DNA from 3 places in the Cupriavidus sp. HMR-1 genome. Region 3 is predicted to be linked to each of the others. Evidence: predicted binding sites of a transcription regulator. Region 3 holds the regulator's gene; each other region holds the start of a gene.
The links. The regulator LexA, encoded in region 3, represses DNA repair genes until DNA is damaged. The targets are predictions, from matches to a motif close to ACTGTATNNNNATACAGT.
Positions count from the first base shown of each region.

Region 1: the regulator LexA is predicted to act here: its motif matches at 5,756-5,773, upstream of D769_RS07570 (PA0069 family radical SAM protein).
Region 2: the regulator LexA is predicted to act here: its motif matches at 2,952-2,969, upstream of D769_RS30515 (ATP-dependent helicase).

Region 1 covers NZ_ANKP01000049.1:89,517-97,054, reverse strand. The annotation lists gene trmD (tRNA (guanosine(37)-N1)-methyltransferase TrmD) at 66-848, opposite strand; gene rimM (ribosome maturation factor RimM) at 868-1,530, opposite strand; gene rpsP (30S ribosomal protein S16) at 1,589-1,840, opposite strand; gene D769_RS07590 (sorbosone dehydrogenase family protein) at 2,016-3,149, shown strand; gene D769_RS07585 (hypothetical protein) at 3,334-3,747, shown strand; gene D769_RS32260 (hypothetical protein) at 3,978-4,127, shown strand; gene D769_RS07580 (TM2 domain-containing protein) at 4,212-4,703, shown strand; gene D769_RS07575 (LysR family transcriptional regulator) at 4,736-5,668, shown strand; gene D769_RS07570 (PA0069 family radical SAM protein) at 5,803-6,888, shown strand; gene D769_RS07565 (Lrp/AsnC ligand binding domain-containing protein) at 6,910-7,419, opposite strand; gene D769_RS07560 (D-amino acid dehydrogenase) at 7,528-7,538, shown strand, end outside.
Region 2 covers NZ_ANKP01000282.1:2,884-10,421, reverse strand. The annotation lists gene D769_RS32495 (hypothetical protein) at 69-209, opposite strand; gene D769_RS30535 (LysE family transporter) at 290-934, opposite strand; gene D769_RS30530 (hypothetical protein) at 977-1,564, opposite strand; gene D769_RS30525 (thioredoxin family protein) at 1,698-2,195, shown strand; gene D769_RS30520 (TlpA disulfide reductase family protein) at 2,324-2,863, shown strand; gene D769_RS30515 (ATP-dependent helicase) at 3,017-5,125, shown strand; gene cmdF (tyrosine 2,3-aminomutase) at 5,163-6,764, opposite strand; gene D769_RS30505 (sigma-54 dependent transcriptional regulator) at 6,921-7,538, opposite strand, start outside.
Region 3 covers NZ_ANKP01000236.1:31,991-39,528, forward strand. The annotation lists gene aspT (aspartate-alanine antiporter) at 1-1,490, opposite strand, end outside; gene D769_RS24780 (bifunctional aspartate transaminase/aspartate 4-decarboxylase) at 1,546-3,162, opposite strand; gene D769_RS24785 (hypothetical protein) at 3,432-3,707, shown strand; gene D769_RS32460 (hypothetical protein) at 3,824-3,997, opposite strand; gene lexA (transcriptional repressor LexA) at 4,121-4,777, opposite strand; gene D769_RS24795 (asparaginase) at 4,983-5,984, shown strand; gene rpsF (30S ribosomal protein S6) at 6,102-6,476, shown strand; gene priB (primosomal replication protein N) at 6,497-6,796, shown strand; gene rpsR (30S ribosomal protein S18) at 6,800-7,078, shown strand; gene rplI (50S ribosomal protein L9) at 7,109-7,538, shown strand, end outside.

The DNA.
Region 1 (7,538 bases), on a different contig from region 3:
CATAACCATCGTGCCAGCGTTGGATGCCCCAGACACTTGCTGGGCCCCGGCAGAGGATGGGGTTTTCACTTGGCGGGAGCGAACTCCTGCCCTGCTTTCGCCGCCAGTTCCGACAAGAACTTCTCGTCGGCCTTGGACAACAATCCTTGCTCGCGCGCGGCCACGATCAGGTCGGGACGCTTGCGTGCGGTATTGGCCAGCGCCTGCCGGCGCCGCCACTTCTCGATCTCGGCATGATGGCCCCCGAGCAATACATCGGGCACCCGCACACCTTCATATTCTTCCGGCCGCGTGTAATGCGGACAATCGAGCAGGCCATTGACGAAACTGTCCTGGACCGCCGACTGCGCATCGCCCAGCACGCCAGGCAAATGCCGCACCACCGCGTCGATCAGCGCCATCGCCGGCAATTCGCCACCCGACAGCACAAAATCGCCGAGACTGATTTCCTCGTCCACGCGACGATCGATCAGACGCTGGTCGATCGCTTCATACCGGCCGCATAACAGCACCAGGCCGGGCCGTTGCGACAACGCCATGACCTTCTCGTGCGTCAGCGTCGCGCCTTGCGGCGACATCAGCACCACGTGCGGCCTGCCAACACCCGCATCCGACTGCGCCGCGGTGGCGGCGTCGATCGCATCCTCGAGCGGTTTGGCCAGCATCACCATGCCGGGGCCGCCACCATAGGGCCGATCGTCAATCGTCCGGTAGTTGTCCACGGTGAAATCCCGCGGATTCCAGGTACGCAACGCGTAGCGCTGCTGCTTGGCTGCCCGGCTGGTGATGCCCCAGTCGGTCAGCGCGCGAAACATCTCGGGAAACAGCGTGATTACATCGAACTGCATCCGCGCCTCCCCTGACACTTCAGTAATCGAGCCCCCAGTCCACCACGATCCGCCTGGCCGGTGTATCCACCGTCCGCAGGAACGCGTCGACAAACGGGATCAGCCGCTCAGCGGCCTTACCGTCCGGCAGCTCGTAGGCCACCTGAAGGATCTGATGGGCGCCATTGTCGATCAGGCCGGTCACCTCGCCGAGCGATTCGCCCTGCTCGTTGACTACGGCACAACCAATAAGGTCGACCCAGTAAAACTCACCCTCTTCCGCCGCGGGAAAATCCGCGCGCCGGACCCAGACACGACGCCCCTTGAGCATTTCGGCCACACCGCGGTCCGAAACGCCGGCCGGCTGCGCAACCACGGTACCGCTGTGTTCACGCGACTGGGAGATCTTGATGCTGACAGCCTCGGCCGACTGCGCCGGCGCCGACACCACGCCGGCCGGCGGCGCGCGAAGCAGCCACCAACGGCGGGCGTGGAGCAATGCGGAGGCGTCGTCCGCATGTGGCTGGACCTTGATCCAGCCCCGGATACCATAAGCCGCGCCCACATAGCCGACCTCGACCAGATCGTCGGGCAGGCTGTCCGTAAACAACAGCGCGGCGGGCAGTTTTTCCTGCCGGCCGGAGACACCGCCTTGCGTGGCGGCCAGATTCAACGGCTTGCGGCCGGGGGCATTGCCAGTCACTTTAGCGGTGCGTCAGTTCTGCATCGGCGGGCCATACGGGCACGCCGCGCAAGACCTATCAGGCTGCAGCCTTGCCGGCTTGCTTGACCAGGCGGGCAACGGTCGGCGACAGTTGAGCGCCAACGCCTTGCCAGTAGGCCAGACGGTCCTGCACAACGCGCAGGCCCTCTTCCTTGTCGGAAGCCAGCGGGTTGTAGAAGCCAATACGTTCGATGAAACGGCCATCGCGACGGTTGCGCGAATCGGTAGCAACGATATTGAAGAACGGGCGCTTCTTGCTGCCGCCGCGAGCCAGACGGATTACGACCATGTTAATTCCTCGAAAAAACGGGAGCGTGCGAACACGAAACGCAAGAGTATAGCCCACTTCCCGAGCCCAAACAAACACTTAGGACTTTCCCGCCCTGTTCGGCTCCATCGGTGCGCTTTTGACGCAACATGCGGCCAGCCAGACCGTGGCGAAAACCGTGAACCGGAGGCATGACATGCGGCCAAATCGGCACATTGCGAATTACCTCGCGAAATTCCTCTGCAGGCTGGCGCTACTGGGTGCCGTCTGGTCTGCGGCGACGGCGCAGGCCGCCCTGCCGATCGACGAGATCCGGCTGCCGCCGGGCTTCAAGATCGAAGTGCTCAGCGACGCCGTGCCCGGCGCGCGAGCCATGACGCTGTCGCCGAAGGGCACGTTGTTCGTGGGCAGCCGCGCGGAGGGCAAGGTATATGCGTTGGAGTCGCCGCTCGGCCCACATCCGAAGACGCGCGTCATCGCGTCCGGACTCACGATGCCCGTGGGCGTCGCCTTTCGCGATGGCGCATTGTATGCCTCATCGACGTCGCGCATCGTACGGCTCGACAACATCGAGGGCCGTCTTGACGACCCGCCGCGCCCGGTCACTATCAGCGACAAATTCCCGACCGAAACCCATCACGGCTGGAAATTCATTGCATTTGGACCTGACGGGTATCTCTACGTGCCCGTCGGCGCGCCATGCAATATCTGCGCGCCGGATGAGAACCGCTACGCGAACATCATGAAAATGAAGCCCGACGGTTCCGACCTGCGCGTGGTGGCCCGGGGCGTGCGCAACACGGTTGGCTTCGACTGGCACCCCATCACGCACGAACTGTGGTTTACGGACAATGGGCGCGACTGGCTCGGCGACGACCAGCCCGACGACGAACTGAATCGATTGACGCGTGAAGGCGAGCACTTCGGCTTTCCGTATTGCCACGCCGGCACAATTGCCGACCCGGAGTTCGGAAAACAGCGCCCGTGTTCGGCGTTCACTCCGCCAGTCGCCAAGCTGGGGCCACATGTGGCCGCGCTCGGGATGCGCTTCTACACCGGCACGCAGTTTCCGCCGGAATACCGCAAGAACAACATCTTCATCGCCGAGCACGGTAGCTGGAACCGATCCACTGCCATCGGCTACCGGATTGCGCGGATCGTGCTCGATGATGATGGGCGCGTCATTCGCCAGGAGATCTTTGCCGAAGGATGGCTGCGCGACGGCAAGGCGTGGGGTCGCCCGGTCGACGTGCAGGTGGCAAGCGACGGTTCGCTGTTGGTTAGCGACGACAAAGCCAATGCGATTTATCGCATCCGCTACGCGCCCTGAAACCGCTTCGATACCGCGCCAATGCTGGCCTGGCGCGGCATCGAAGTAGACGCGCCAAAGCTGACAAATTTGACGAAACAATCCGTTACACCGGTAACGGGATTGGCATTGGCGGTCACACGGCCCCTGCGTACCATGAACCCAACTCCTGACTTCTCTCAGCAACAGGACCTTGGGATTCCGCATGTTTACCCGCCCCCTCCTGCGCCTTATGGTGGCTGGTACCGTGGCTGTTGCCAGCCTTGGCGGCAGCATTGCAGTCAGCCACGCGCAAGTCGCCTTCTGGCATCACAACCGCACCGATCGCACGGTGCAGGCGGTGCGTTCTGCCAACGGATGGGAGATCGCCAGCGTGCGGGCGGAAAATCGCGATCATGTGCAGGCACAGATTGATCGCATGGAAGCAAGGGCCCGTAACGACGACCGTCTGAGCGGGCGCCCCGCCAGCCCCGGCGGGCGCGACGACGAGCAACGCGCACGCCAGCCCGGTGGCGGCGATCGCAACAGCCCCGGCGAAGCCACGCTCCGAAATGCCGAAGCACACCCCGGCAATGTTGGCCCGGGATGGCAGGCGCGCGGACGGGACGGCGGACGCTAGCCGCGACGATGGCTTGTCACGTAACCGGAACTTCCACGCGCTCCCCTTTGTCTCTACATTTGTGCGTGCTGATTGACGCCGCACAGGCTGCCGCCCGGCGCTGTCCGGAGTCGCACAGCGTGCCGTCGTTGCGCAGACGGCAACCGACCTGACCTGCCTCTGCCCGGTACCCACTGATCGACACCAAGGTCGGGCGCAGCCTCCACAAGACATCCCTGTCGAGGTTCATCATGTCCCCGCTTTTTTCGGACCTGGCCCGGCACGCGGGCCATTTGTCATTGTCAGTGCTGTTCATGCTGCTGCTGACGCTCGTGCTGTACAGCGAAACGCATATCTCCGTGCTGGTATCCGGCGTTCTGGCCTCCGTCTGGCCGTTCTGACCACTGGGGTATCGGTCCGGGCCCGGCGTACAATGTGCGACCACTGCCCGCCATGGCGGCCATACCGTCTCCGTCCCCATACCGATGCCTGCAGCCAGCCAAGCCCCCGCCATCGCCACTGAAGCCCGCAACACACGCGGCAAATCGAAACTGGCCACCGTTGCGCTGGCCTTCCTGCTCGGCAGCCTTGGAGCGCATCGCTTCTATCTGAAAGGGCTGGGCGACAAGTTCGGCTGGGTCCACCTGCTTTGCACCGTAGCAGGCGTGCTCGGTATCGCCTCGCTGATCCTCGGCACGGGCAATACCGCACTGAACTGGGTCTTCGCAGTGGCCGGCGGCGCGTCCCTTATCAGCGCCTTCCTGACGGCCATCGTGTTCGGGCTGCGCCCCGACGACAAGTGGGATGCGCAATACAACCCTCATGGCACGCCCACGCGCTCGGGCTGGCCCGTGGTCATCCTGATCATCTTCTCGCTGATGATCGGCACCGGCCTGCTGATGGCAGGGCTTGCCATCAGCTTCCAGACGTTCTTCGAATCGCAAGTCGAAGCAGCCAAGGCGCTCTCGCAGGAATAGCCGACGGCCTGGCCCCACTTCGCGCGCCAACGATGCCGTTCGACCTGACCGATATCGCGGTCTTCGTGCGCGCGGCGGCGCTCGGCAACCTGTCGGCGGCCGCACGCGATCTGGGACTGTCGACATCGACTGCCAGCGCCCGGCTCCAGCGCCTGGAGGATCGGCTAGGCACCCGCCTGCTACATCGCACAACGCGCCGCCTTTCGCTCACCGGTGATGGCGAGCAGTTCCTGACTCATGCCGAGCCATTGCTGGCCGCATCGGAGGTGGCCGCGCAATCCGTGGGCCGAGGCGCGGAGGTTCCACACGGCCCGTTGCGTGTCACGGCGCCTGCCTCGTTTGGACGCCAGCATGTCTCGCCGGCGATCCCCGCCTTCCTGTCCACCTACCCGGGCATCACACTGGATCTGCGCCTGAGCGACCAGATCGTCGGTCTCGTCGATAGTGGGATCGACGTCGCGCTCCGCATGGGCGCGCTCCCCGATTCCTCGCTGGTCGCCAGGCCGCTCGCACCCAGTCATCGCGTGATCTGCGCATCGCCGGAATACCTCGCGCGGCACGGCACCCCTCGGCACCCGGAAGACCTGCGCAATCACAACTGTCTGATCCTTGGCGATCAATCGACCTGGCGCTTCGATACCCCAGTCGGCGAAAGCGCGGTGAGCGTGCGGGGCACGCTACGCGCCGATAACGGCGAGGTGATTCGCGACGCGATCATCGCGGGCATGGGCATCGCGCTGAAGTCGACCTGGGATGTGGCGCCATACCTGCGCCGCGGCGAGTTGGTCACCGTGCTGGATGAGTACCCGATATTGCCGGTCGTCTCGATCTGGGCGGTCTATCCGAGCCGGCATCTGGTTCCCGCCAAGACACACGCCTTCGTCGACTTCTTTGCCAACTGGTTCGGCTCCCCGCCCTACTGGGATCGCGACGACGCACCTCCCTTGGCCACACCTACCGTCTGACCGGATCTGAAGCCCGTCGGAGGTTCAATCCCCAGGGCGCACATTCCATCAGGGCGCTGAGCAGGGCACTGGTATCTCGCCGGCAATACTGTATATTTATACAGTATTGGAGATTGTACGAGTCAAGAGCCCCCATGACGTCACTACCCGATGGTTTCCGCAAGGGAAGAGGCGCGCTGTCCAACACGGAATCGCGTTTCGACAGCCTGTCCCGAGAGGCGGATGCGGCCATGCTTGCCGATCTGGAAGCCTTGCACGGCGAGTCTCCCGCGCCACGGACAACGATCGCGATCGAGCCAGCCAGGACGATCATCTCGCGCAACCAGTCGCCCGATGTTCCGTTCGACCAGTCGATCAACATGTACCGGGGTTGCGAGCACGGATGCTCGTACTGTTTTGCGCGACCGAATCATGCCTACCTGGGCCTGTCGCCCGGCCTCGACTTCGAGACGAAACTGTTCGCCAAGCCAAATGCCGCTACGCTGCTCGAGCAGGAACTCCGCAAGAAACACTACAAGCCGAGCGTCATCGCGCTCGGCACCAACACCGATCCGTACCAGCCGATCGAGCGGAAATTCGAGCTCACGCGCGGCATTCTGGAGGTGCTGGAACGCTTCCAGCACCCGGTGGCCATCACGACCAAGTCGTTCCTGGTGACGCGAGATATCGACATCCTTGCCCGCATGGCCCGCAACGGGCTGGCGCGCGTGTTCATGTCCGTCACGACGCTCGATGCCGATATCGCCAGAAAGATGGAGCCGCGCGCCAGCACTCCAGCCAAACGGATCGAAGGCATCCGGTTGCTGGCCGAGGCCGGCGTGCCGGCCGGGGTGCTCTTCGCCCCGGTGATACCGGCGCTCACCGACTACGATCTGGAAAACGTGCTGAAGGCCTGCAGCGAAGTCGGGGCAACGTCGGCTGGCTTCGTCATGCTGCGCCTGCCGCTAGAGGTTCGTGGCATCTTCATCGAATGGCTCGAGCAGCATTTCCCCGGCCGCAAGCAGCATGTGCTGAGCATCATCGAGGACATGCGTAACGGGAAACACAACGACGCGGCATTCACGAGCCGGATGCGCGGGACGGGCATCTTTGCCGATCTGGTCCGCAAGCGTTTCGAGCTCGCGTGCCGGAGGTTTGGGCTCAATCAGGAACGCCATTCGCTGCGCACCGATCTGTTCCGCGTGCCGCCCGAGGACTCGCCGCAGGGCTCTCTTTTCTGAGCCGGCAGGCCTGGAGCCGCGTCAGCCTGGCTGACTGCGCTCCTTCTCGTCCACGGCGATCGCCAGCGTCTCCTTGATCTCTTCCATCACCACGTAGCTTTTCGACTGCGCCGCGCCCGGCAGTTGCAGCAGGATGTCGCCGAGTAGCCGGCGATATTCGCCGATCTCGCGGATGCGTGCCTTGATCAGGTAGTCGAAATCGCCCGATACCAGGTGGCACTCGAGCACCTCGGGGATCCGCAGCACCTCGCGCCGGAACTGCTCGAACATGTTGCCCGACTTGTTCCCAAGAGAGATCTCGACGAAGACCAGCAGCGCGCTGCCGAGCAGCGTCGGGTTCAGCCGCGCGTAGTACCCCATGATGACCCCGTCGCGTTCGAGCCGCTTCACCCGCTCGATGCACGGCGTGATGGTCAGCCCAACGGCCTCCGCCAGCTCCTTCATCGAAATCCGGCCGTCAGCCTGCAGGACCCCCAGAATCTTCCGATCCAGCCGATCCAGCGCACGTACCGGCTGACGACTCGTTCTCATGATTTTTTCCTGTTTTACGGATAAATTCGGTAACTATGACTGCCTTGAAGTCAATAGTATAGAAGCGAATTCTCCCACACATCCATTCCGCAGTAGAGAGCCCCCGACATGCGCGTTCT
Region 2 (7,538 bases), on a different contig from region 3:
GAACCGCTTCGCTTCATTTTGATAGCGCCTCTTAGGAAAACGCGGACCTTGTCATTTTCAGCTTCCACTCAAACCGGTGGCTCCACCGGTGGCGGTGGCGGTTCCTCGATCGGCGGCTGGTCGGCTGGGAAGCCGGGCGGCGTCGGCTCACCCGGTGGAGGCTCCCGATGGGCGCGATACGTGGCTTGCAGGTGGGCGACGGCAGGCATCGGGGTCTCCATAGATTCCTGATCACTTCCTATTGAAGCAAACCTGTCGACCGTGCGCCACCCGCCCTCACCATCAACGCTCAGGCGTGATGACGCCGGACAAAGAACAGCGCGGTGCCCACGGCCACCAGCACGCTGCCGAAGAAGCGGTTTTGCCAGCGCACGGCACGCGCGTTGCGGAACAGGCCCTGCATGCGCGACGCCAGTAGCGCATAGCCGTGCATCACGATCAGGTCCACAAAGCACATCGTCGCCGCCAGGATAGCCAGTTGCAGCCCGAGCGCATGCGTCGGGTCGATGAATTGCGGCAGCACGGCCACCATAAAGATGATGCCCTTGGGGTTGGTGACGTTCGTCAGCAGCCCCGTGGCGAAGCGCCGGCGCCGGCTCATGGTGGCCACACGCACCGTCTTGTCCTCGCTGTTCTGCGGGTTCGTCTCAACCTTGGCACGCCACTGCTGGATACCCAGGTAGATCAGGTACATCGCGCCAATCGTCTTGACCACCAGGAATGCTTCCTCGGACGCCAGCAGCAGCGCGCCAAGTCCGCCGCCCGCAATTAGCAGGATGATCACCAGGCCGGTCTGCAGGCCCAGAATCGTCGTCGACGTCTTCTTCAGGCCGTATGACAGACCGTGGCTCATCGACAGCACGGCGCCCGAACCGGGCGAGACAGCGATCACCCAGCACGCGGCAAAATAGGCCAGCCAGACTTCCCAACGCATGACGAACTCCTTGATTGACTACCTGAAAGACTTGGAACGGATTTAGAACGGGTGAAAACCGGTGAGGAACTGCTCGACCTGCTCGGCCTGGCGCGCATCCTTCGCCGCATCGCCGGCCTCGAGCACCACTGCCTGATAGACACGCGAGCCGGACGCCACCAGCCGCGCGGTCAGTCGGCGCGGTGATTTGTCCTGGGGCGATATGCCAGCGACAGTCACCTCCACACCGTCCAGCGCAACGGGTGGCTGCCCCGCCGACATGACCGTGACCGGACGCGAGCGCGCGGGGCTGTCGGGATGCGCACCGAGGTTGCCTATCAGGCCGGCCTGCATCGACGCCAGCGCCTCGCGGCGTAGCCCCGCATCATCGGCGGGAAGGGAAACCACGCCGACGGCGAACAACGTGTTGTCGATCCGGGCGGCCTCCATGCGCATCGGCAACTGGCGCCCGGCGATCGCCACATCGCGCGCGGCGCTGGTCGGCTTGTCCGGATATAGCGCCGCATACTGCCCTTCGCTCGAGACGATGGTGCGCCAGTCATAGCGCGGCGAGCAGCCGGCCAGAGCCAGCAGCACGATGGCAATCAGCAGGGGAACGCGAGGGGCAGGTCGGGGGCTGGGGCGGCGCATGGGGGATGTCGGCGCAATCTGGCGCAAGCCGGTATTATCCGGGAAGCCGCGCACGTTCGCACCAGATGCGCACGAAATCAAATGCGGCGACGTCTTCACCAGGTTCTCACGGAATACCCACCGACGCCCCAGCATGACGCCCCGCTCGCCCCTGCTTCGCTCCGTTCTGCATGGTCTCGCCGCGCTGTTGCTGCTGGTGGGCCCGGCTGTGTCGATGGCGGCAAGCCATCTGCCGCCCGTCACCGATATTGCCGCCCAGTCCGCTGACGCCGCGAAACAGGGCGGGCCGCTGGTCGTGCTGGTCAGCTTGCCCGGCTGCACGTATTGCGAGACCGCCCGCCGCAACTATCTGGCGCCACAGGCGGCCGCTGGCGAGATCACCGCGCGCGAGCTCGACATGACGGCCGACACGCCGCTGCGCGACGCCGACGGCACCATGACCACCGCGAAGCAATGGGCACGCGCCCACAACATCACGGTGGCCCCGACCGTCCTGTTCCTGGATCGCAACGGCCGCAACCTGGCCAGCCCGCTGCGCGGCCTGCAGCCGGACTTCTACGGCGCTTACCTCGAACAAGCCGTGGATACGGCACGTGCCAGGCTCGCCGAAGGGCTGGCGGCGTCCAAGTAGTCAATCACCAGGAAATGCGGCGGAATGCCGCAGATAGTGCGCATTTGATCCGGCTTGCCACTGCCGGCTAACAGCGGCAGTAGAATAGCCGCTGTCTGTAGATGGCCTCCCCTCGGGACCGTAACCCCATGTCGAATTCCGCCACCCCTGCCACACCCTCGAGCAAGAAGCGCTGGCCGATCGCTGTAGCCGTTGTCATCGTCGCGCTGCTCGGCTTCTTCGGCTACCGCGCCATGACGCCCGCGAATACGGTCCCCGACGCCACATTCACGCTGCTTTCGGGCGAAAAGCTCAGCACTGGCGACCTGAAGGGCAAGGTCTACCTGATCAACTTCTGGGCCACGAGCTGCGCCACGTGCGTCAAGGAAATGCCTCAGATGGTCAGCACCTACAAGCAGTTCAAGGACAAGGGGCTGGACTTCGTGGCGGTGGCGATGAACTACGACCCGCCGATGTACGTGATGAACTACGCCAAGACCCGTGAACTGCCATTCAAGGTGGCGATGGACGCCGACGGCGCGGCGGCCAAGGCCTTCGGCAACGTCCAGCTCACGCCGACGACCTTCGTGGTGGACAAGAACGGCAAGATTCTCAAGCGCTACGTGGGCGAGCCCGAGTGGGACGCCCTGCACAAGCTGCTCGACGGCGCACTGGCCAACGCGGCCTGAACAACGCCAAACCCAACGAAAAGGTGCCCATGCGGCACCTTTTTTGTTGCCCGGCTCACATCGTCGGGCATCCGGCTTGCCTGTCAGGGCTGTATGGATATACAGTGAGCGCCAGATTTTTCTCATCGCATCCATCCGACTGCCTGCCCTGACGTGTTACCGGAACTTGCCCCTGAAGCCGCTGCCGAGTCGCCCGACACCGAGGTCGCCGACGCCCCCGCCTATCTTTCCCGGCTGAATCCGGAACAGCGCGCGGCGGTGGAGTACGACGGTGACGCGCCGCTGCTGATCATTGCCGGCGCGGGCTCTGGCAAGACCAACACGCTCGCGCATCGGGTGGCGCATCTGGTCGTGAACGGCGCCGATCCGCGCCGCATCCTGCTGCTGACGTTCTCGCGCCGCGCCGCCTCCGAAATGGGGCGCCGTGTCGAGCGCATCGTCGACCAGGCACTCGGCATCCAGACCGGCGCGGGGCGCGCCGCGCTGCAGTGGTCAGGCACGTTCCACGCCATCGGCGCCCGCCTGCTGCGCGAGTACGCCGAAACGCTCGGGCTTGCTCCGACCTTCACCATCAGCGACCGCGGCGATGCGGCCGACCTGATGCACGTGGTCCGCCATGACCTCGGGCTATCCGAGCAGACCTCGCGCTTCCCGCGCAAGGAAACCTGCCTCGCAATCTATTCGCGCGTGGTCAACACGCAGTTGCCGCTCGAGGTTGTGCTGAAGACGCAGTTCCCGCGCTACGCGATGTGGGCAGACGCGCTCAAGGGCCTGTTCGCCGCCTACGTGGAAGCCAAGCAGAAGCAGCAGGTGCTCGACTACGACGACCTGTTGCTCTACTGGGCGCAGGCGATGACCGAGCCCGCACTGGCGCAGGACATGGGCGCACGCTTCGACCATGTGCTGGTCGACGAGTACCAGGACACCAACGCGTTGCAGGCGTCGATCCTGCTGGCGCTCAAGCCGCAAGGGCGCGGCCTGACCGTGGTGGGCGACGACGCGCAGTCGATCTACGCATTCCGCGGCGCCACCGTGCGCAATATCCTCGATTTCCCGACACGGTTCTCGCCGCCGGCCGAGCAGGTCACGCTGTCGCAGAACTATCGCTCGACGCAGCCGATCCTCGGCGCCGCCAATGCCGTGATTGGCCTCGCGGCCGAACGCTTCACCAAGGATCTCTGGTCCTTGCGCGAATCGGCGGAGAAGCCCGGCGTGGTGGTGGTCAACGACGAGGCCGAGCAGGCGCGCTTCGTCGTCGAGCAGGTACTGGCGCGGCGCGAGGCTGGCTTGTCGCTGATGCAGCAGGCGGTGCTGTTCCGCGCGGCCGACCACAGCGCCCAGGTCGAGATCGAGTTGGCCCGGCGCAATATCCCGTTCGTGAAGTTCGGCGGACTGAAGTTTCTGGAGTCGACGCACGTCAAGGACGTGATGGCTGTGGTGCGCTGGCTGGAAAATCCACGCGACCGCATGGCCGGATTCCGCACGCTGCAGTTGCTGCCCGGCATCGGCCCGAAAACGGCCGCGCGCGTGCTTGAAGGACTGGAAGCCGCCACCGAACCGTTGATCGCGCTCGAAGCCTTCGAGCCGCCCCCCGCCGCCGCGCCCGCCTGGGATGAACTGGTGACGCTGGCGCGTGCGCTGATGGCGCCGACCTCGCCATGGCCATCGGAATTCGAACAGGTGATCGCCTGGTACATGCCGCACCTCGAACGGATGCACGACGATGCCGCCGCGCGGCAGGCGGATCTGCAGCAGATCGAGCGCATCGCGGCCACCTATGCGTCTCGGGAACGCTTTCTCACCGAACTCACGCTCGACCCGCCCAGCGCATCGAGCGACGAATCGGGCGTGCCCTCGCGCGACGAGGACTACCTGATCCTGTCGACGATCCATTCGGCCAAGGGGCAGGAGTGGAAGGCCGTGTACGTGCTCAATGCGGTAGATGGCTGCATGCCATCCGATCTTGCCACCGGCACCACCGAGGAAATCGAGGAAGAGCGCCGCCTGCTGTACGTGGCGATGACGCGCGCGCGCGACCACCTCGACATCGTCGTGCCACAACGCTTCTACGTGCACAACCAGGTCGGCTTTGGCGATCGCCACGTCTACGCATCGCGCACGCGCTTCCTGCCGAACCGCGTGATGCCAAATTTCTACAGCCGCTCGTGGCCGCCCGCGCCAATGCCGGGGGAAGGCCAGCAGGCGAAGGCCACGCTACCGCAGGTAGACCTCGCCAGCCGAATGCGCGGCATGTGGAAGTAGGAAACCGCTCATTACCGAAAGCTACCGCCAGAGTTCGTCAGGCCAGTTCGATGCCTGCGCCGCGCACGACCTCAACCAGCGCACCCTGACGGAGCAGCGCCGCCATGGCCTCGATATCGTCGGTCATATAGCGATCGATCGACAGGAACGGCACGCGCTCCCGCACGAACGCGAACACGGCGCGGCCTGCCGGCGCCAGTTGCTCGACCGCACCCGCGAGTTCGGCAGCCTGGCATGACGCCAGCAACTCCAGCGCGAGGATGTACTGGTTATTGTCGAGAATGCGGCGGGCGTTGCGAGCGGCGATCAGCCCCATGCTGACCACATCCTGGTTGTCGCCGTTCGACGGCACACTCTGGATGCTCGCCGGGCTGCAGATCGTGCGGTTCTCGGCGATCAGCGCCGTGGCCGGATACTGTGCCCCGGCAAACCCGCACGACAACCCCTCGTTCGCCGCCGCCAGGAACGCCGGCAGATTGTTGTTCAGATGCGGGCTCAGCAGGCGGTTCAGGCGGCGCTCCGACACCACGCCCAGCTGCGTGGCGGCAATGGCCAGGAAGTCCATTGCGAATGCCACCTGCTGGCCGTGGAAGTTGCCGCCATGGAACAGCTCGCCGTCTTCGAAGAACAGCGGATTGTCGTTCGATGAATTGAGTTCGCGCTCGACCACTGTGGCGCAATGATCGAGCGTATCGCGCACCGCGCCAAGCACCTGCGGAATACAGCGCAGCGTGTAGGCCTTCTGGATGAACACGCCGGTGCCGGTGTTCTTGGCCTCGCCCGCGCGCGTCTTCATCTCGGCGGACAGTTCGCCATGCCCGGAAAGCCGCGCCGAATCGGCCAGCAGCGCGCGCATGTTCGCCGCCGAGCGGATCTGTCCCGGATGCGGTTTGGCGATGTCGTGCCCATGGGCCATGAAGGCATCGGCCGAGGCGGACAGTCCTTCGAGCGCCAGCGCCGCGATGATCTCGGCCTGCTGGACCTGCGCGCGCAGCGTCTCCAGCAACAGGCACGACACCCCGGTCATGGCCGATGTCCCGTTGATCAGCGCCAGCCCTTCCTTGTACGCCAGCGCGAGCGGCGCGATGCCACGCTCGCGCAGGACGTCGGCCGTGGGTGCCGTACCACCATCGTCGGTCAGCACCTTGCCTTCGCCGATCAGCGTGATGGCGACGTGCGACAGCGGCGCCAGATCACCGCTGGCGCCGAGCGAACCCACCTGCGGCACGGCCGGCGTGATGCCGGCTTCCAGATACTTCAGCAGTTGCTCGATAACGGCCGGCCGCACCGCCGAATATCCGCGTGCCAACGCATTGGCACGCGCGACCATCATCGCGCGGACCTCGTCGCGCGAAAACAGCGGACCCACACCCGCGCAATGGCTGCGCAGCAGGTTCTCCTGCAGCGCACGGCCATGTTCGATGTCGACCCAGTTGTGCACCAGTTCGCCAAAGCCCGTGGAAACGCCGTAGATCGGCACATTGGCCGCAGCCACCTGCTCGAAGCGGGCGCGGGCATCGGCAACCTTGCCAAGGACGGGCTCCGGGACGATGGCGGCGCGCTGGCCACGTGCGATGGCAGCGACGGTGTCGGGGGTCAGGTGGTGGCCGTCGATGTCGGCCGGATGGGCGTGGGGCATGGGTCGGGGCGGTAGCAATGGAGGCGCTTGCCCTCTGCCCCACCGTTATTCCGCTCGCGGGGTATCGCGGGATATCGCGGGATATCGCGGGATAAGAAACCAGGGAAGAGAGCCGGGCCAGAGTGTACCGACCCCCGCCTTCCCCGAGTACGGCCGTTACAGTCCGTAGCGTTTGATCTTGTCGTAAAGCGTCGCCTTGCCCACTTGCAGCAGGTCCGCCGCCTGGCTGACGGCACCGCCCGTGCGGGCCAGCGTATCGGCGATCACGGCGCGCTCGTAGCGCTCCATCCGCTCGCGCAGCGGCGTCGATTCGTCAACGGGATCAGCCTTGCCGCCGGCGTGTCCGCCTTCCGGCACGCCCAGCACCAGTCGATCTGCCGCGTTGCGCAGTTCCCGCACATTGCCGGGCCAGGGTCGTTGCATCAGTTGCTGGCGCTGCATCTCGGACAGGATCGGCGCCGGCCGCTGATAGCGCACGGCGGCAACGAGCATGAAGTGCTCGAACAGCGGCACGATGTCCTCGCGTCGCTCGCGCAGCGGCGGTAGCGGAATCGTCACCACGTTGAGCCGGTACAGCAGATCCTGCCGGAACGTGCCCTGCGCCACCAGTGCCTCCATGTCGCCCTTCGAAGCCGCGATGATGCGCACGTCGATCGGTATCGACGTATTCGAGCCGAGCCGCTCCAGCGTGCCCTCCTGCAGCACGCGCAGCAGCTTCACCTGCAAGGCCAGCGGCATGCTCTCGATCTCGTCGAGGAACAGCGTGCCGCCCGA
Region 3 (7,538 bases):
GCCAGGTACATGCCGATAATCAGCGGAACCGATGTGGCGAAAATACCCCAGAGGAAGAGGCTGACACCGAGTTTCTGCAGGCCGGCAATAAAGCCAGGGCCCGCGGAAATACCGACGACCGCGATGAACACATTGAGGCCAACCGAGTTCATGAACCAAAGAGTCGGTTCAGGTATGCGTCCGAAAGTCGGGTGAATGGCCCGGTACCAACCGAAGATAATACCCGCGATCAGCGCGCCACCTGCCGTGGAAAGCGTCAGGGGAATACCGGCGACGTTGATCACGATGGCGCCGATAAATGCGCCGACGGTAATCGCCAGCGACACGAATGCCACGTCGGTCACCGTCGTCGGGCGGTCGATATATCCGACATGCTTTGCCGTTGCATTGATGTCCTGCGTGCGGCCGACCACGGTGATGACGTCACCGCGGTAGAGCTTGGTTTTCGGCAGTACGGGGATGACTGTTTCCGTTGGTCCGCGCTTGATCTTCTTCAGGAAAATTCCACGCGCACCGGGCCACCGAGACATCTCCTGCAGCGTGTGGCCATCAACCTCCTTGTTGGTGATATAGATGTCCACACCCTCCGTCTGCACATTGAGCAGTTCTGAGTCTTCCACTTCCCGGCCGCTTGGTCCCAGTCTGGCAATCAGTTGATCGCGCTTTCCGCCTATTGCGACGATATCGCCAGGCTCCAGAACGGTATCGAGTTGTGCCTCGATAATCTTGCCGCCTCGGCGAATGCGTTCGATAAAGGCGCGTACGCCTTCGGCCGTGCTGGCCTCCAGTTCGGCTACGGACTTGCCGATGTATGGGCTGTGGGGGGCCAGCGCGTAGGCTCGCAGCTCAAACTCATGCCATTCGGTGCCTTCTCCGTCTGCTCCGGCTCCAAGTTGCTGCTCATAATCCTTGCAGGCAGCTACAAGGTCGATGCCAAGCAGTTTGGGGCCGATCTGCGCCAGGAGAATTGCCGAGCCGACTGTACCGAAGATATACGTGACCGCATAGGCGATCGGCATGCCGTCCAGAAGCTGTTTGGCCTCTTCCGGAGATCGGCCCAGGCGATTGATGGCATCAGTGGCGAGACCCATGGAAGCCGAGATTGTCTGCGAACCCGCAAACAATCCGGCTGCCGACCCGAGATCGTATCCGGCGACCATCGCCGCAATGATTGATGCGGCGAGACACAGCACCGCGACTATCGCAGCAAAAATGGCTTGGGGAATGCCATCCTTCGCAATGCCGCGAACGAACTGCGGGCCGACGCCATAGCCCACCGCAAACAGAAACATCAGGAAAAAGACGGATTTCACGTTCGCGGAGATCTTCACGCCGAGGATGCCGATGACGATCGCCACCAGCAGCGTCGATGTCACGGCGCCCAGGCTGAACCCCTTGTAGCTCTTCCCGCCTACCCAGTAGCCGATTCCCAGTGCGAGAAAAATCGCGATCTCGGGGTACGCCTTGAGGGTGGAGACAAACCAGGTCATAGCCTACTCCTGTATTTGTAGACTGATTAGTCAGAACTGCCTTGCCGCGACCGGGTTATTTCTTTTTCGGCTTCTGCGTCTTGCCGCCGGACTCCTGGTATCGCGCCAGATATTCGTCGCGCAGCTTGCGCACCGAGCGCCCGATCTTCACGTAGTCCTCTTCATTCAGATTGGCGAGCGAAACGCGACCAGAGGGGTGACGGGTGCCGAAGCCACCGCCAGGCAACAGGACCACGCCGGCTTCCTCAGCGAGTCTGAACAGGAGCTCATGCGGCTGAATCGATTCGAGCAACCATTTGACGAAATCGGCGCCGACTTCGCGGCTCATTTGTTCGACATCGAGCAGCGTGTAGTAGTCGACCACGTTCTCGTCGACGGGTTCCGGCGCAACGCCCATGCCGCGATAGAGCGCGGCCTTGCGGCTTCTGATCAGCCGCTTCATGGTTTGCTTGTAGTGGTCGGCGGAATCCATCAGCGAGAACAGGGAGAACAGCACCATCTGCACCTGCTGCGGCGTGGAAAGACCGGCGGTATGGTTCAGTGCCACCGTGCGGCTGTCGGCAACCACTCGGTCGATAAAGGGCAGCTTCTCCGGTTCGGTGGTGATGGAGGAATAGCGCTTGTTCAGATCCTTCTGAATATTCTTGGGTAGGTTCGCCAGTTGCTCGTCGAAGAGATTCGACTTGTGGGTGGCAATAACGCCGAGGCGCCAGCCAGTGGCACCGAAGTACTTGGAGTACGAATACACCAGGAGCGTGTTCTTGGGACACATCGCAAACAGCGAGACGAAATTGTCGGCGAAGGTACCGTACACATCGTCTGTCAGGAGAATCAGATCTGGGCGTTCTTCAACGATGCTGGCGATGTATTTCAGGCTTTCATCGCTCATTTTTACGGAAGGCGGATTGCTGGGGTTCACCAGGAAAAACGCCTTAACCTTGGGATCTCGCAGCTTGTCGAGTTCCTTCTTCGGGTACTGCCATCCACTTGCGGGGTCGGCATCGATCGAAACCTCGGTCAGGTGGTATTCGGCCAGTTCCGGAATTTCGATATACGGCGTGAAGATCGGCATTCCCAGTGCGATCGTGTCACCGGGATTGATCAGATGATTGACCTTCAACGAATTGAAGAGGTACGTCATCGCGGCGGTTCCGCCTTCCACGGCGTACAGGTCGAAATCGCCCAGGAACGGATGCGCGCCAATCATTTCCTTGCGGATGTACTGTTTGACGATCTTCTCGCTCAGTCGGAGCATCCGGTCGGGAACCGGATAGTTGCAGGCCAGGATCCCTTCGCACATTTCGTACAGGAAATCACCGCCATCCAGACCGAGCTGGTCGCGCACATACGATACGGCCCCGGTCAGGAACTTGACGCCGGGAACGTCCTTGTGCACGCGGGCATAAAGGTCGAACCGCTCCTCGATACCTGCGCGTCGCGGGAAACCGCCGACACCTTCTGGCAAATACGAAAATGACCTTTCCGATTCGATCATGGCGAACTGGCCGAGCTGCCAGAAACCATGTCGCGGGATGGTTGCCAGAAAATTCGGATTACCTCGCCCGGCGTTTAGCATCAGGCGATTCGATACGCTTCCTGCCAACTTGATGAGTTCGTCCTTGAGTTCGAAAGGCGACAGGCTGGCGAGCCCTGACGTATCGTGCTTGGCCATCGTGCATCTCCTGAAGGTGCTGTGCGGTATAGGGGCGTGGGAGGGACGAAAGGCTTCAACCTCTCGTCATCGTCGGATCGAATGGGGCAAAACCATGCTGGGTTGGCGCTTTCCGCCACGATCGACGTTCTCGGTTGTTACCCTAGCCGGAGAGCGAGAAATTTTCATTGGCCCAAAGAACTACGAATGGCTAGGAAAATGCGCGACGTCGCGAAATCGGGCAAGTAATCTGTAAAGATCAGGAATTGCAGATGCTGCGGAGGAGAAGGATGACGCTCAGATTTCACGAACTCTCTCCCGATGTGCGGGAGGCTCTGGAGTCCATTTGCGCCAGGCACGGATTCGTCCCCGAGGATTTCGAATTCGCGGTTGCGAACGCGCTCAATCCGGGGGAGGGGGCTGCTGCGGATATGGTGACTGTCGAACGCGTGGTCGGCGGTCAGTTGCAGAAATACAAAGGAGGCGCTGGCGGGGCTGCGACCTGGCTGGCTGCCTTTGAGGCAGACCTCGCGTCCGATTGGTTCGGCGCGCCGTTGGCCGATTAATGTCGAGTCAGATTGATGATGGTCGGGCCCCGATCAGCGTCGGGTCCCGGGGCCATCATCGCCCGTACATGCAGCAATGCGCTGCAGTGCATGGTGACAGAAGAGAGCGGGCTGCCTCAATCAAGAGTTTTCGAGGAGGGTTCAGCAAGCTCGAGCATTCGGCAGATGGCGGCCATATTGCCGACCATGGTGCGGCGATGGGTGCCCTGGTAGACGCGAACGCCCTTGATCTGGCGGAAGGGGACCGGCTTGACCGGACGGCGGGATGCGACGGTTTCGGATTGCAGCATGGCAACACCTCGTAATTTGCGTTCAGCAGAAGTCCGCACCCGTCGTCCGTAAAGGACAGGGCGGCGTTGGCAAAGCAAAAGCGGGTGACCGGGGCAGGTGGCCAGCTGCCTGGGTCCGGAGAGTCAGAAGCCTGAAGATCTGATCAGGCCAACTGCGATACCCTCCAGGGAGAACTCATCACGTCCTGCATGCAAGACGATGTTCTGGAAGTCGGGGTTCTCGGCGATCAACTCGATCGTATCGCCGCGTTTCTTCAAGCGTTTGACGGTGACGTCATCGCCCAGACGGGCGACGACAACCTTACCGTTCGCAGCTTCGCTGGCTTTCTTCACGGCAAGCAGGTCGCCATCCAGAATGCCGGCGTCGCGCATGCTCAGGCCGCGAACGCGAAGTAGATAGTCGGGGCGCTCGTCAAAGACAGAGGCATCGACTTGATACTGCCGGTCGATATGCTCGGCAGCCAGAATCGGGCTGCCAGCTGCGACACGACCGACTAATGGCAATGTCAGTTGCAGCACACCCGCCATCGGTAACGAGAACTGATCGGGTCGTTCAGAGTCGCTACGCGTCACCTTCAGGCGAATGCCTCGCGATGCGCCCGGCGTCAGCTCGATCACGCCCTTGCGCGCCAGAGCCCGCAGGTGTTCCTCGGCCGAATTGGGGGAGGAGAAGCCGAATTCGGCGGCGATCTCAGCACGAGTGGGCGGAAAGCCCGTGTTGCGGATCGTGTCGCGGATCAGGTCGAAAATCTGCTGCTGCCGGGGTGTCAGGGTCGCCATGGGTCGCAGGTCTTGTGCCGAAGCACTGTATGTTTAAACAGTATGCTGTGATTTTATACAGTATCGGGTGAAGTGCAAGCACATTTTGCGCAGCCGGCTCAACACGAGTAGTTCCGTGGGGTGAGGCCCACGGGTTTGCCACGGGTTCGGCCAGGCGTTCGCGCAGTTACAATCGGCCCGCCTTCAAGCTCCGTCAACCCCGTCCATGTCCGTACTCCTGCCTCGTATCGTTGTGCTCGCGACTGGCGGCACCATCGCCGGTTCGTCCGCTAATCCTGCCAGTAGCGCGCACTATCAGGCTGCGACAGTACCTGTATCGCAACTTGTGCAGGCAGTGCCCGCGCTGGCAGATGTGGCGCGGGTCGAAGCGGAGCAGGTGGCGCAGGTGGACAGCAAGGACATGATGTTCGATCTCTGGCGGTTGCTTGCCGCGCGAATCGGGTATTGGTCCGCGCAGGCCGATGTCGCCGGAATCGTGATCACACATGGCACTGACACGCTGGAAGAGACGGCGATGTTCCTGCATCTGACGCAGGCTTGCCCGTTGCCTGTCGTGATGACTGCGGCCATGCGCCCATCGACATCGCTTTCGGCTGACGGGCCGCTGAACCTGCTCGATGCGGTGCGCGTGGCGGCAAGCCCGGCGGCGGTTGGCAAGGGTGTGCTCGTGGTCCTGAATCAGCAGATTCATGCCGCGCGTGATGTCGTCAAGGCGCATACGTCGGCTGTCGATGCTTTCCATTCGCCAGTTGCCGGTCCGCTTGGCTTTGTGCAGGATACCTACGTCCATTTCTCGCGCACCCCGGGTCCTGGTCAGGCGCCGCGCTTGCCGGTGCCCGCTGTATGGCCGTTGGTGGAGATCGTCGCCAGCTATGCGCAGCCGGGGAGGGTAGCTATCGACGCGATGGTGGCCGCAGGCGTGCTAGGGTTCGTCGTGGCCGCGGCTGGCAACGGTTCCGTGCACGAAACGCTGACGGCCGCGCTGGTCGACGCCGCGGCATGTGGTATAGCGGTGGCGCGTAGTTCGCGTACCGGTGCTGGTCATGTGGCAATCCCCGCACCGCCGCGACCGATAGGTGGCGTATTCGTCTCGTCGGGTGACCTCAACCCCTACAAGGCGCGCGTGCTGCTGCTGCTGGCGTTGGCTGACGACCCTTCGCTGGGGCGCGATGCGGCCCGGCTTCAGGCGCTCTTCGAGCGGTACTGAGGCAGGCCGGGCGCCGAATTCTTGCGGGAAGGCCCCTTTCCGGGCTATACTCGCGGGCTACTCAACCTTGCCGCACCGGACGTGACGCCCGGGTGGCTCATCCCAAAAGGAGCGTCAATGCGTCATTACGAAATCGTATTTATCGTCCATCCGGACCAGAGTGAACAAGTGCCGGCGATGATCGAGCGTTACAAGCAGCTCGTCACGTCGCAAAACGGCCAGATTCACCGCGTGGAAGACTGGGGCCGTCGTCAAATGGCCTACATGATCCAGAAGCTGGCCAAGGCTCACTACGTTTGCCTGAACATCGAATGCGGCAAGGACACGCTGGCTGAACTCGAACACGCGTTCAAGTTCAACGACGCCGTGCTGCGTCACCTGATCGTTCAGACCAAGAAGGCCGAGACTGCTCCTTCGCCGATGATGAAGGAAGTGCAGCGCGAAGAAGCCCGCAAGGCCGCGCAAACGACCACGGAAGGCCAGCCCGCCTGAGAGCGGACTGCTATGTCGCGGTGAACCAGCTTCGGCTGATCGCCACGCTCGTCGAGCGAGAGGCGTTGCGCTATACGCCGGCCGGAGTGCCCGTCGTCAACTGCATTCTGCAGCATGCCGGCGAGGCGCTGGAGGCGGAAACGCCCCGGCAGGTGGAGTTCGCAATCGTGGCCATGGGCATTGGCGCCATTGGTCAGCAGCTTGAGCGGTTGCCGCTCGATACGCTGCTCGATTGCGAAGGCTTTCTGGCCCGCAAGCACCGCAACAGCAGGACACTGGTCTTTCACATCACTCGATGTAAAGCATTCGAAAAGGATTGAATCATGGCATTCGTCAAACGTGACAACAAGAACAAGAAGCGCTTTCAGCAACAGAACCCGCTGTTCAAGCGCAAGCGCTTCTGCCGTTTCACCGTGGCTGGCGTCGAACAGATCGACTACAAGGATCTGGACACGCTGAAGGACTTCATCGGCGACAACGGCAAGATCACGCCGGCTCGCCTGACCGGTACCAAGGCTCACTATCAGCGTCAGCTGGATACGGCCATCAAGCGCGCCCGCTTCCTGGCGCTGATGCCGTACACCGACCTGCACAAGAACTGATAGTCCCAGGACCGCAAGGAGAAATACACGATGCAAGTCATTCTGCTGGAAAAAGTCATCAACCTGGGTAGCCTGGGTGACATCGTTCGCGTGAAGGACGGTTACGCTCGTAACTTCCTGATCCCGACCAAGCGCGCACGCCGCGCAACGCAAAGCGCCATCGCCGAATTCGAAGTGAAGCGCGCCGAGCTGGAGAAGGCCGCCGCCGAAAAGCTGGCTGCCGCTCAAGCTGAAGGCGAGAAGCTGAACGGCCTGACCGTCCAGATCACCCAGAAGTCGGGTGTGGACGGCCGTCTGTTCGGTTCGGTGACCAACGCCGACATCGCTGAAGCCCTGGCTGGCCAAGGCTTCAAGCTGGAGAAGGCTCAGGTTCGCATGCCGTCCGGCCCGCTGAAGGTTGTTGGCGACCACCCGGTCAGCGTTGCTCTGCACACCGACGTGGTGGTGGATGTGACCGTGG